Regions from separate parts of the Paenibacillus sp. YIM B09110 genome, predicted to be linked through region 1. Evidence: riboswitches for the same ligand, from Rfam matches in the RefSeq annotation. Region 1 holds a riboswitch; the other holds the start of a gene.
The links. A riboswitch is a leader RNA that binds a small molecule or an ion and turns the genes downstream of it on or off. The one in region 1 is predicted to bind cyclic di-GMP.

Region 1 (5,698 bases):
ACTTCCAGTTGCTGAATCGGCGGCGAAGCTGACGACTTTATCGGACGTTCATCGCAGCCTCTTGCACGAGCTGACTGAACTAGGCTACCAAGCCGATTTGTATGTAGGTGCGTCAGGTTACCGGATAGATGCAGCGATACGGGATAAGCATCTCTCGAATCAATATCGTCTAGGCGTTTTGTTGGATGGACCGATCTATGCAAGTGCAAAGACGGCAAGGGATCGCGATTATTTGCGTATTCAGGTTTTAGAGCAGCTTGGTTGGAGCTTGCACCGTATCTGGATGCCGGATTGGTGGGAGAACCGGGAGGCTGAGCTTCGCAAGATCGAAAGTGCAATGGTAAACGCAGGGAAAGAGGAAAGCAAAATAATTTCCCGAAAAAAAACGAGCGATCGTTTTTTGGTAGCCATGCCCGTTATAGGACAGGCGTCGGGCAATCGTGAAGAGGAACAGACATCTGCTCATCGTGGCATAGAGAACGTTACAGTGTATGAAGTTTGTCAATTAAGCAGAATGGGTATTTCGGATACGGAATCGTTTTTCATTGATTCTAATTCAAAGAAAATTGTAGAGCAATTACAGCAAGTCATTAACGAAGAAGGCCCGATTAGCAGGAGCTTGCTTGCAAAACGTGTATTGCAGGCATGGGGAATATCTCGTATGGGTGCCAGACTGGAGCGACGTTTTGATGAGCTACTATATAGAACTAAGGTCACCCACGAAAAAACAGAGATGGACGGCAACGTATTTTATTGGCCTGAGGGCATGAAGCCCACCGAATATCGCTTATTCCGTAACGCGCAGACAGAGATGCAACGGCGTTTAGCCGAAGATTTGCCTGCTGAAGAGGTTGCAAATGCGGTAAAGGCTGTTCTTATGGCACAAATCAGTTTACCCGAAGAAGACTTAATAAGACAAGTTACGAGGTTGCTTGGTTATGCGAGATCGGGAACTGGATTAAACAAGGCGATCAGAAACGGCATCGCCTGCGCGATTGAACGGAATGATGCAGTAGTCCAAAACGAACGATTGGTGTTAAATCAAATTTAGGATCACAGAAACATGGACCTTCGCCTTATTGAAGGTTCATTTTTCATAGGAATATGCATTCGATGACAGTATGTTGTCAATTACTTATGATTTAACAGGCATATAATTGTTTAGGTAGATACTCTTTTTTTGGATCCAATTCCAAAGTTGTCTGTGATTTGAGGTTTCCTTCGAGAGCAGCATCAGCACTAAAATTTGATTGGCAATATAGGAAAGAGGTATTCGGGAAATCGTCTTGATCCAGCGGATGATCAAGCCTGCAATACCACAGGTGCTGTAGAGGTATAGTCATTTTGGATCGAGTGTAGTGTCCTCTGCCAGCTCGTGTTTGTATTCGGTAAAGAAATGCATTTATACAACATGCTGGAGCCGGGTATGAACCCGGCCTAAGCCTGCTTATTTGCTTTTCATAGGAATATTGCACCAAACATAATTGGTCGACAATATCGGACAAAGGAAGATTGTGACAAAATGATGATTTCTTAAAAAAATTAACAAAATCTATACTTCAAATCTATTGATATCTGAAATGTAAAATAGTAGAATGTTCCTATTCGCTGTAAATGTTTACTAATTGTATCGGTGAACTTTCCTAAAATCACATAACGCAAATCCGTCGAAAGACGAGAGACGCAAAGCTATAGGGACTACTTCTCAAAAAGAAATGTCAGCCAGTTGCAAAAGGTTTAGCAGAGGCATGTCTATGGTCGTCCATAGGCATGCCTCTTTGCTTACAACAAAAAAGAGAGAATATCGAAATAGGAGAGAGTGGAGAGAATGAGCGAGCAAGAGATGGATATCCGGACCTTATTTCCAAGCGACGACGGCAACGAGCGACAACGAGACGATCTTATAGCACTATTCAGGCAAATCGCAGAAGGGGTCGATGCTTTAAAGGATCCCGATTCCGTTAATTTAAAAGGAACAAAAGATAGAGGAGCCACATTCTATCAGGATCTAACGAAGAACAGCCGCATTCCTGTTAGCGGCAGCACGCAAAATGAAGTGAACAGCGAGCTGCTCAAGCTGCTGCATGGTCATCCCTACCATACGAAATACTTTTTGACTAATATTTTGCCCATGGCCAGCATTCCAGGCATCATGGGGATGCTCACCGCTTTTATGGTGAATGGCAATAACTTGTGGGACGTATACGGACCTGCTGGAGCGGAGGCCGAAGTCAGAGTCGTTGCCATGATGTCGGCATTGATTGGTTATGATTCTACGGTAAGTGGCGGGTATACGACTTGGGGCGGGCAAGGGGCCATCTTCACGGGACTGCGGCTAGCCATAAATAAATATGACGCCAAAGCTGCGAAGGCAGGCGTACCTGACAATTTGTTTGCCTTCTGCTCGGAAGCGGCGCATTACAGCCTGTTCAAATCGATGGAAGCAACGGGTCTGGGCAGCAATAATCTGATTAAGATCCGTACGCGAGAAGACAGCTCCATGGATGTTCGGGATCTCGAGGAGAAAATGGAGAGCGTTATTCAAAGCGGAGGCGTACCCGTGTACATCGTGGCAACGACAGCGACGACGGATGCGATGGGCATAGATAATGTTGAGGAAGTCTTGGCTGTGTCAGAGCGACTAGCGAAAAAGCATGGCATCCAAAGACCGCATATCCATGCGGATTCGGCGCTCGGCGGATTTTTTGCCTTCTATAACGATTACGACTTTGAAGGAAATCCTCTTCGATTCGATGCTGAAACGCTATTGGCTCTTCAAGCGATAAGGGAGAGAATGAAGCATTTGGGGTTGGCGGATTCGTTGTGCTTTGACTTCCAGAAGCTCGGTCAAACACCGTACTCCACGAGCTTATTCCTTGTGAAGCAGGCGTCCGATCTGAAGCTGCTTGATTTGGAGCCGGATGAAACGCCGTATGTTGGACATCGGGGATATGGCGATTATCATACGAGCTATACGCTGGAATGCTCCAGAATGGGCAGCTCGATCAGTATTTTAAGCGCGCTAACGGCTTTTGGCATAGAAGGTTATCAGAAGCTGCTCGCCCAATTCGTCGAGGTCAATATCGCGTTCAGGAAGGCGTTGGCCGCTGAAGTACCCGAAGCGGTCATCGTTAATCCGCTAAATCCGGGCATTATCACGTTGTTCCGTTTGTATGCGGATCGCAAAAACGGCTATCACGCGGAATACGAGGGACTTCGCAGCTATGCGGAGATTGAACGAGAAAATAAGCTGAACGAGCTATTGTTCGAAATACTGGGCAGAGACCGCGGGAAAATGTTTTTCGGAGATACGAAGAAGCATCTCTACGTGCCAACCGCGGACCGGGCCGGCGAAATTGCGTTGTATGCGGCTAAGTTATTCGTCATCTCGCCGTACACGCAAACTTCCGATGTCGGTGCAATCGTTCACTATTTGAAACAAAAAATCGCTGAAACGTATGCCGCTTATGACCGGCTATCCAAGAAGGAGAACAACCATGAAGAAATCTATTCTTAAATTGAATTGGTTCAGAGAACATCTTGCTGTCAAAATCTCGGTCAGCATCCTGCTGCTGCAGGTCGTGACATGCGTAGCCTTTGCTCTGTCCGGCTATATGACGCAGAGCAACCTCTCCGAGAAGCTTCTGGAGCAATTCGATAAGCGGCTCGCGACGGATATTCAAATCGCGGCAGACGCGTTCACGGACATTCCGGGACATGACGTTCAATTGACCGGCATGGACGATCCGAATTACCCGATAATCAAATCGGAGCTCGAAAGGCTCCAAACGTTGCATAGTTGGGAGAACGTTTATATTTTATCCAATACCAAGGACGAGGAACGGATTCTGATTCTGTCGGGCGTGCCCGACGACTTCGGTACCCCTTTCCAGTTCCCGGATGAAACGAAGGAAGCGATCTCTTCCAATAAAACGATGTTCAGCGCCATTTATGACGATGAATACGGTACGCATAAATCGATCTTCATGCCGCTGACCGATCAATCCGGCATCGTATACGGCGTCTTGGGCATCGATCTCGATGCTTCCGTTGTACCGCAGACAGCCTCAAGCTCGAACTGGAGAACTGTTTTGATCTCCGTCATCGTCTTCGTTGTCGGCAGCGTGATCGCCGTCTTCATTAGCCGAATCATTACGAATCCGCTTCGCAAACTGATGATTGCAGCCGAGAAAGTCGCGGCCGGCGATATGAGAAGCCAGTTCTCGATCGACAGCAAGGATGAGATCGGCAAGCTGGGTGCCGCTTTCGGTATCATGATTACGAGCTTAAAAACATTGATCGAGCAGGTCATCTCCTCGTCCGCGCTTATCGGGGATACGAGCAAGCATCTGAAGCAATCCGTGAATGAATCGACGAATAGCGCGCAGCAGGTGGCCGAATCGACAAGCAGAATGACAGAAGGCATTACGGAGATCGTGCAGAGCGTATCCGAGAGCCATTCGAGCATTCATAACATTGATACCGACATCAAAGAAGTATCGGCAGGCATGAAGGAAATTCAAGAAATCGCAACCGAGGTCCATTCGCAATCGGAGCAGGGGCAAGAGCTTGTCGATCGTACTCTCCAACAAATGGAGACGATCAAGCAGGCGATGCAGCAGTCACAGCAAGCGGCAGCGGCGCTGGAGACTCGTTCCAACGAAATCGGAGAGATTATCGGCATAATAACCGAAATATCAACGCAGACGAATCTGCTTGCGCTTAACGCTTCAATCGAAGCGGCACGGGTCGGTGAACTCGGAAGAGGCTTCGCGGTCGTAGCCGAGGAAGTGAAGAAGCTGGCAACGCAGTCGGCTCAAGCGGCGTTGTCCGTTAACGAGCTCGTCTCGAGCACGCAATCGAACAGCCATCTGGTTAAGCAAAGCATTGAAGAAGGAACGAAAGCCGTCGAGCTTGGCCATTCTTGGATTAGCGGTACCCACCAAAACTTCAAGCATATATACTCGGGCGTTTCAGAATTTACCGTCCACACGAACCATATGTCCGGTTCGCTGGAGAAAGTAGAGCATTCCTTCATACGCATTACGGATGCTATGCAGCAAATTAACGGGGTCACGCAGGAGCAGGCGGCCGGCACGGAAGAGGTTGCTGCGTCCGCGCAACAGCAAAGCGCGTCCATGCAGGAAATATCGGCTGCTATCCAGCAGCTGTCGTCTCTTTCGGTTGACTTGAACGAATCGGTAAAGCCGTTTAAGCTGTAGTAGTATCGTTCGAGCACACTGAGCCCTTCCGCTTTCGAGCGGGAGGGCTTTTTATTGCGAAGAAACTTTCTGTTAATGAAACGAGGACTCGAAACAATGTCTGATGTGACCTTTTACCGCCATGAGGCGCTGCCTTTCTTGGAAGCTAAGCGATGTCTGAAGAGCGATCTAGCGTACCAAAAACATTTTCATGAGGAATATTCGATCGGGTTAATCGATAAAGGCGTGACGAACGCTTGGTGCGATGGAACCATGCACCGGATTGAGGATGGAAAGGCAATCAGCTTTCCGCCGATGATGCTGCATGCCTGCCAGCCGGAGTCGGGAATAGAGTGGAATTACAAAATGCTGTTCGTTAAGCAGGCTTGGTTAGAGCAGCTTGAGCTTGATCTGCGGGAGCGAGATCAGCTTCATATCCCGTTTCTATTGGCCGAGGACAAAAATAGAGTCTGTCGCTTTCGCATTAACCAAACGAT
Region 2 (5,698 bases), on a different contig from region 1:
GGCAGCAGCAGTCAGAAGCCGATTCAAGTGCTGCAGAGCGCTTGGGCGAAGTCGCATCAGTACGAACTGGAGAAGGGGACGACATTGCCTGCCTTTCTCGCCACGCTTCTGCCGCCTATAATAGAGAAGTTAATTAAGGGCAGTGAGGTGAAAGGCTTCTCGCTGCAGGAAATATCAGCGCTGGGTCAGCTAATTGAATATTCGAACCTTTCCATTACTTCTATGCAAAATTGGGTCAAAAGAGACTTTAAGTCGTATTTTGACTGTCCAAAGGCTGGCAAGAAATATTCCCTTAATCAAGCTGCGCTGTTGTTCATTATCGATGATCTGAAGTCGAATCTCGACTTCGAGTCGATTCGCAAGCTGTTTGAAATCGTGCTCGGCAAGCCGGAGGACGAGTCCCACGATCTTGTCGGCCCTATCGAGCTGTATGCCACTTATACGAAGATGTTCGAAGAGCTCGACGCGAATAACGATCAATTGCTCGATATTACGGGCCATCTAAACGGGCAGCCTCATCAGGACCTGCTTACGGAGGAAGTCATACGAGGTGCAGCCAATCGGTTTGCGGACAGGCTGTCGGGATTGACGGACAAGCAGCGGGAAGCGATACGCAATATTTTGCTGGTAGCTGTCATATCGATTCAAACGTCCTATTTTCATACTCTCGCGAGAAGGTACTGCAATGCGACCCTGTTCCTGAATTCTCCATGAAAAAATAGGAAAAAGGGATGTACATGAGAGGAAATCTGTCCTATACTGTAAGCTGATGTAAAAAACAGACAAACTGAAAAAGGCAAACTTGCCGAAAGGCAGGGACGCAAAGTTATGGGCCTAAGGGGCAAGACGCTATGGCTGCCAGACCGCCAGCAGGTTAGATAAGCTTATTTAGCTATCCGCCGACTGGGGCCTGGATAGCTTTTTTGCTATTTTTCGGACAGACAGAGGGAGCGAGAGAACCAGCATGAAGACAGCATCGTGGGCAACAACAGGAAAAGCATGGCTTGGCAAAGCCGTGCAAACAGCAAAGCAAGTACGCTTGAAAAAGTTGAACGGGAAGAAGATTACGACGAGGTTGTTTATCATCTCGGCCATTATTACGCTATTTAACGTAGGTGCCGGGGCATTCATCTACACCCAGAACTTGTCGGTAGCAAATGCGGTAAATGAGTCCGAGAAGCTGTCCGAAGCTGAGCGCAACTACCAAGCGGTGTCGGGCAAGCTGCTGAAGACGATGCTCCGAATGATCGATGCGATCGAGAACGGTACCGAGGAAGAAAGCGCAGTTGCGATCAAGACGGAGCTGGCAACGATCCCTTCGAGCCTAGAGCAGTTGAATAAGCAGTTCGAAGCTATGGATATTAGATATCCAGCTGAAGAGAATGCCCAGAAATATGTGAATCAGATTAAAGTGCTTGATCTCGCCTATACGAATTTGAGTACGACTTCTATTGATGTCAATGCTTTAACGGCCGAAGAGAAATCGTTGCGCGTGTCGGATTTGATCAGTGTCTATACGATCATTATTGATTTCTCCAAAGAAGCAATGGAGAAAAAATTGTCCGAGGATACTCAGGACACGCAGAAGTCGCTTAACAAAAGCGTAGATAGCGCGAATATCATCATTCTAGTGAATATCATCCTATTGGCCGTGCTTCCTGCTGTTATGATCTTCGGCATTACGCGTTCGATTAAGACGGGCTTGTCCGGCATTATGAAACGGATCGAAGCATACAGGAACAATCAATTCACGGAGCTTCCGAAGCTGCAGCGCGCCGATGAATTCGGAGATATCGACGCATCGCTCGCCGACATGGGCAGTAACCTGCGAGAGACGATCAAAGCGACGATTGACGTGAGCGGTACAGTGCTTGGCGTATCGAATCAGATGACGGAGAAGATAAGCAGCAACCGCGATGCTTCCGAGCAAGTCAAAGGCCAGATCGAATTTGGCAAGACTTCGCTGCAGGCCCAGTATGACGACGCATCTTCGATATCGGCGGTAACCGAGCAAATCTCGGCAAGTTCGGAAGAGATCGCCGCGTCCAGCGAATACATAAATGGCGATATGCTAAAAATGAAGCAAGCATCCCTTAACGGCTCCGAGCAGATGGCGGGCGTTGTATTGAAAGTGAATGAGACGGCGCAGCAGTTCGATAAACTGACGGCCGCCTTCGAATCGATGAACGAACGCTACGGCAATGTTGCGAAGTTTCTTGCAGGCATTCAGGATATTAATACACAGACGAACCTATTGTCGCTTAACGCATCAATCGAATCGGCACGCGCCGGCGAGCACGGCCGCGGCTTCGCGGTCGTTGCTGATGAAATTCGCAAGATGTCCGGTCAAACCGACGCGATATCGAAGCAAATTACGAAGGAACTGGCGCTTATTCAAGCGGATGTCGCAGCCAGCGGTCGTACGATAAGCCAATTCTCGGATGTTATTAAGTCTACCCGCGAGACGTCGGAAACGGCTAGCGAGACGTTCCAGGCGATTGAATCGCAGAGCGGCGTGTTATCTGATCAGATGAGTGAAATTTCGACCGCTATCAGTGAGATTACGCAAGGTATGACGCATATCGTTACGGCTGTCGATAAGCTGCTTGAGAAATCGACGGAAGTGAACGGTCAGATGGAAGGAATAAGCGGCCTGTCCGACACGCAGAACGGCATTTCCGACGAGCTGGGAGAGCTGTCGAAACGGTTGACGGAATCATCGGAGGCGCTTAAGGAGCGCGCTTCGGTATTCAAAATATAGGACAGATCAGTCAGGTCAGGGAGTGCAGAGCGATAACCGCTCTGCACTCTTTTTATTTATGGCAGCAATGAGTGTCGGACATCGATCAATATGTCGATAAAGAAGGATAACGTTCAAAAACAGCGAATGATGAACGTATACTTTATATAGGAGCGGAATTGCCTTTGGGCTGGGTTTAACTTACATATTGGAGACAGGTGATACGATGAGCGAAATGAACTTTCAAGTAAATTTACAGGGCATGATTGAACTGCTCTCCAAGCATCTATATTCGAATCCGGGCGTGTTCGTAAGAGAGCTGCTGCAAAATGGCGTCGACGCTATCACAGCTCGCAGGAAGCTTGGGCATCAATTCGAACCGAAAATTTTGTTTGAGCTATACGCTTCGAAAACAATCGCGATTCATGACAACGGCATCGGCTTGACGGAGCCCGAAATTCACCGCTTCCTCTCGCAGATCGGAAGCACGTCTAAGCGCGAGGAGCTCGATGGGGATGACGACTATATCGGCCAGTTCGGAGTCGGCATGCTGTCCTGCTTCGTTGTAAGCGCTGAGATCGTGCTTATTACACGTTCTGCGCTGGAAGGCGATACGCTGGAATGGCGCGGCCGACAAGACGGCACGTATACGATCCGCAAGCTGAAGCGCGAAGCGCCGATCGGCACAACGATTTATTTGACGTGCAAGGAAGACTATGAGGAATATTATGAATGGTATAAATTAGAGCAGCTTCTGTCTCATTACGGCGAGTTTCTGCCGGTGCCGATCAGTTTGTCCGAGGATCGTTTCGAGCGAAATATTAACGGTGCGCTGCCGCCTTGGCAATTGGACGCTCAGCATGCGCTGGAATATGGCGAGGCTCAGCTCGGTCATCGGTTTCTAGAGGCTATTCCGATCAAGTCGCTTATTGGCGAAGCGGAAGGTACTGCCTATATTTTGCCCTATGCTGTGAGTCTGCAAGCAGAGAAGAAGCATAAAGTATATGTGAAACGGATGCTGCTCTCCGATCAGATGAGCCAACTATTGCCGGAATGGGCTTTTTTCGTCACCTGCATCGTGAATGTTGGGGGACTGAAGCCTACCGCATCTCGGGAGTCATTTATTGAGAACGAGCTGTTCTATACCGTTCGAGACGAGCTGGGACAATGTCTGAAGCGCCATCTGATGATGCTGGCTCTGACTGATCCCGATTTGTTCGAGAAAATCGTGAAGATTCATTACGTTTCGTTGAAGGCGTTGGCCGTGGAGGATGATGAGCTGTACCAGCTGTTCATTCGCCACCTCTCGTTCGAGACGCCTTACGGGATGATGCGCATGGGAGATATTTTGCAGCACAGCTCCAATATCGTTGTTTCGTCAACATTGGATGAGTTCCGCCAAGTGGTACGCGTGGCGAAAGCACAGAATGTTATGGTCATCAACGGAGGCTACGTGCATGACTTTGAGCTTGTGCGCAAGCTAGAGGAGTATGACGAGGCGATTCAGGTCGGGGTTCTTGATCCGATTAACTTCTCTAATCTGTTCCAGGATTTAACGGCTCTAGAGTTTAGGTTAGCTTCGCCCTTTCTGGCCCTTGCGGACAAGCTCTTAGAGCGATTCCAATGTCGCAGCGCTGTGAAACGGTTCGAGCCGAAAGAGCTTGCCGTCCTCTATAATACGAATGAAGAATTCAACTTTTTGCGGATGGCGGAGCAGACGAGGAGGGAGTCGAACGAGCTGTTCGAAAGTGTTCTGGACGTTGTCATTCATCAAATCCACGATGTGCCTTATGCAAGGCTTTGCTTTAATTACAATAATCCGATCGTGCAGCAGGCCATTACATGCGGCAATCCGGAGATGCAGAAGCTAAGTATCGAGACGCTGTATACCCAGTCGCTGCTGCTTGGGCATTATCCAATGAGCTCGGAAGAGATGCAGCTCATGAACGAGTCGTTCATGCGTTCTCTCTCCATCGGACTTGGTCGGGCAGGTGACAAGCAGGGATGAAGCAACGGTACGATGAGCTGCAGAGCGAGGCTTGGAGTCTACCTGACGGCAAGCAGAAGGTGACCGTGCTGGAGGAGGCTGTCCGTATTGCCGATCTGTACATGTCGAAGGAAGAAGCTTATCACGCAAGAATGACGTATTCGGAGGCAGCTTTAGTGTCTGGCTTCGAGGAACGCTTCATTGTCTCCTTCGCCTGGTGCTTATCTCAATTCGAGAAACAGCCGGACCTATTCGACAGTCACCAGATCATTTGGCATTACAAGTGGCTGGTCGGCATTATATGGCGGTTTCCGCAATTTGGAGCAGCCCAGATTGAAGACATCTTTGATGATTTTAAAAGAAAATGCCTACAATACGGACACAGCCTGCGACCTTATTATTCGAAAATTCATCTTTATGCGCTAGCTGGCGGGCATGCCGAGCTTGCCCAAACGTATTATGAGCAGTGGAAAAAAGCGCCGTATGACGAAATGTCCGATTGCCGGGCTTGCGAGCAAAATTTAATTGGCTACTTTCACTTGGCATCTGGTCGTTACAAGAGGGGGCTGCAGACATTGAAGCCAATATTAAGCGGCAAGATGTTCTGCCGTTCGATCCCGCAAAATACGTACAGTCATGCCCTCATGCCGCTGCTTGAGACCGATCAGCAGGAAGAGGCGGCCAAGCTTGCACGCAAAAGTTCGCGTATGCTCAAAGGACCCGGCTACTTAGAAGAATACGGCAGACTGATCAGTTATTATTCCGCAACGGACTTGAGCAAAGCGGCTAAACTGTTGGAAAGTACAGCCGAATATGTGTTGAGCAACAAAACAGATTGGAATCGATTCCAATATTTGATCGGAGCGAGAGCGTTCTATTCGCTATGGAATGAGAAGAAGCGGAGAAGGAAGCTGGTTGTTCACAATTCTTTCACAAGCGAATGGGTTGATGCCGAAAGTGAAAGGCTGGCA

Region 2: it holds a riboswitch for cyclic di-GMP, as region 1 does, so the genes downstream of both, V8F51_RS03085 (methyl-accepting chemotaxis protein) here and V8F51_RS22265 (pyridoxal phosphate-dependent decarboxylase family protein) in region 1, are expected to answer to the same signal.

What each region holds. Positions count from the first base shown of each region.
Region 1 covers NZ_JBANSP010000017.1:139,382-145,079, forward strand. The annotation lists gene V8F51_RS22260 (DUF3320 domain-containing protein) at 1-1,051, shown strand, start outside; cyclic di-GMP riboswitch class I at 1,648-1,734, shown strand; gene V8F51_RS22265 (pyridoxal phosphate-dependent decarboxylase family protein) at 1,829-3,517, shown strand; gene V8F51_RS22270 (methyl-accepting chemotaxis protein) at 3,498-5,222, shown strand; gene V8F51_RS22275 (AraC family transcriptional regulator) at 5,319-5,698, shown strand, end outside.
Region 2 covers NZ_JBANSP010000002.1:186,003-191,700, forward strand. The annotation lists gene V8F51_RS03080 (DUF1836 domain-containing protein) at 1-714, shown strand, start outside; cyclic di-GMP riboswitch class I at 786-871, shown strand; gene V8F51_RS03085 (methyl-accepting chemotaxis protein) at 965-2,761, shown strand; gene V8F51_RS03090 (HSP90 family protein) at 2,967-4,748, shown strand; gene V8F51_RS03095 (hypothetical protein) at 4,745-5,698, shown strand, end outside.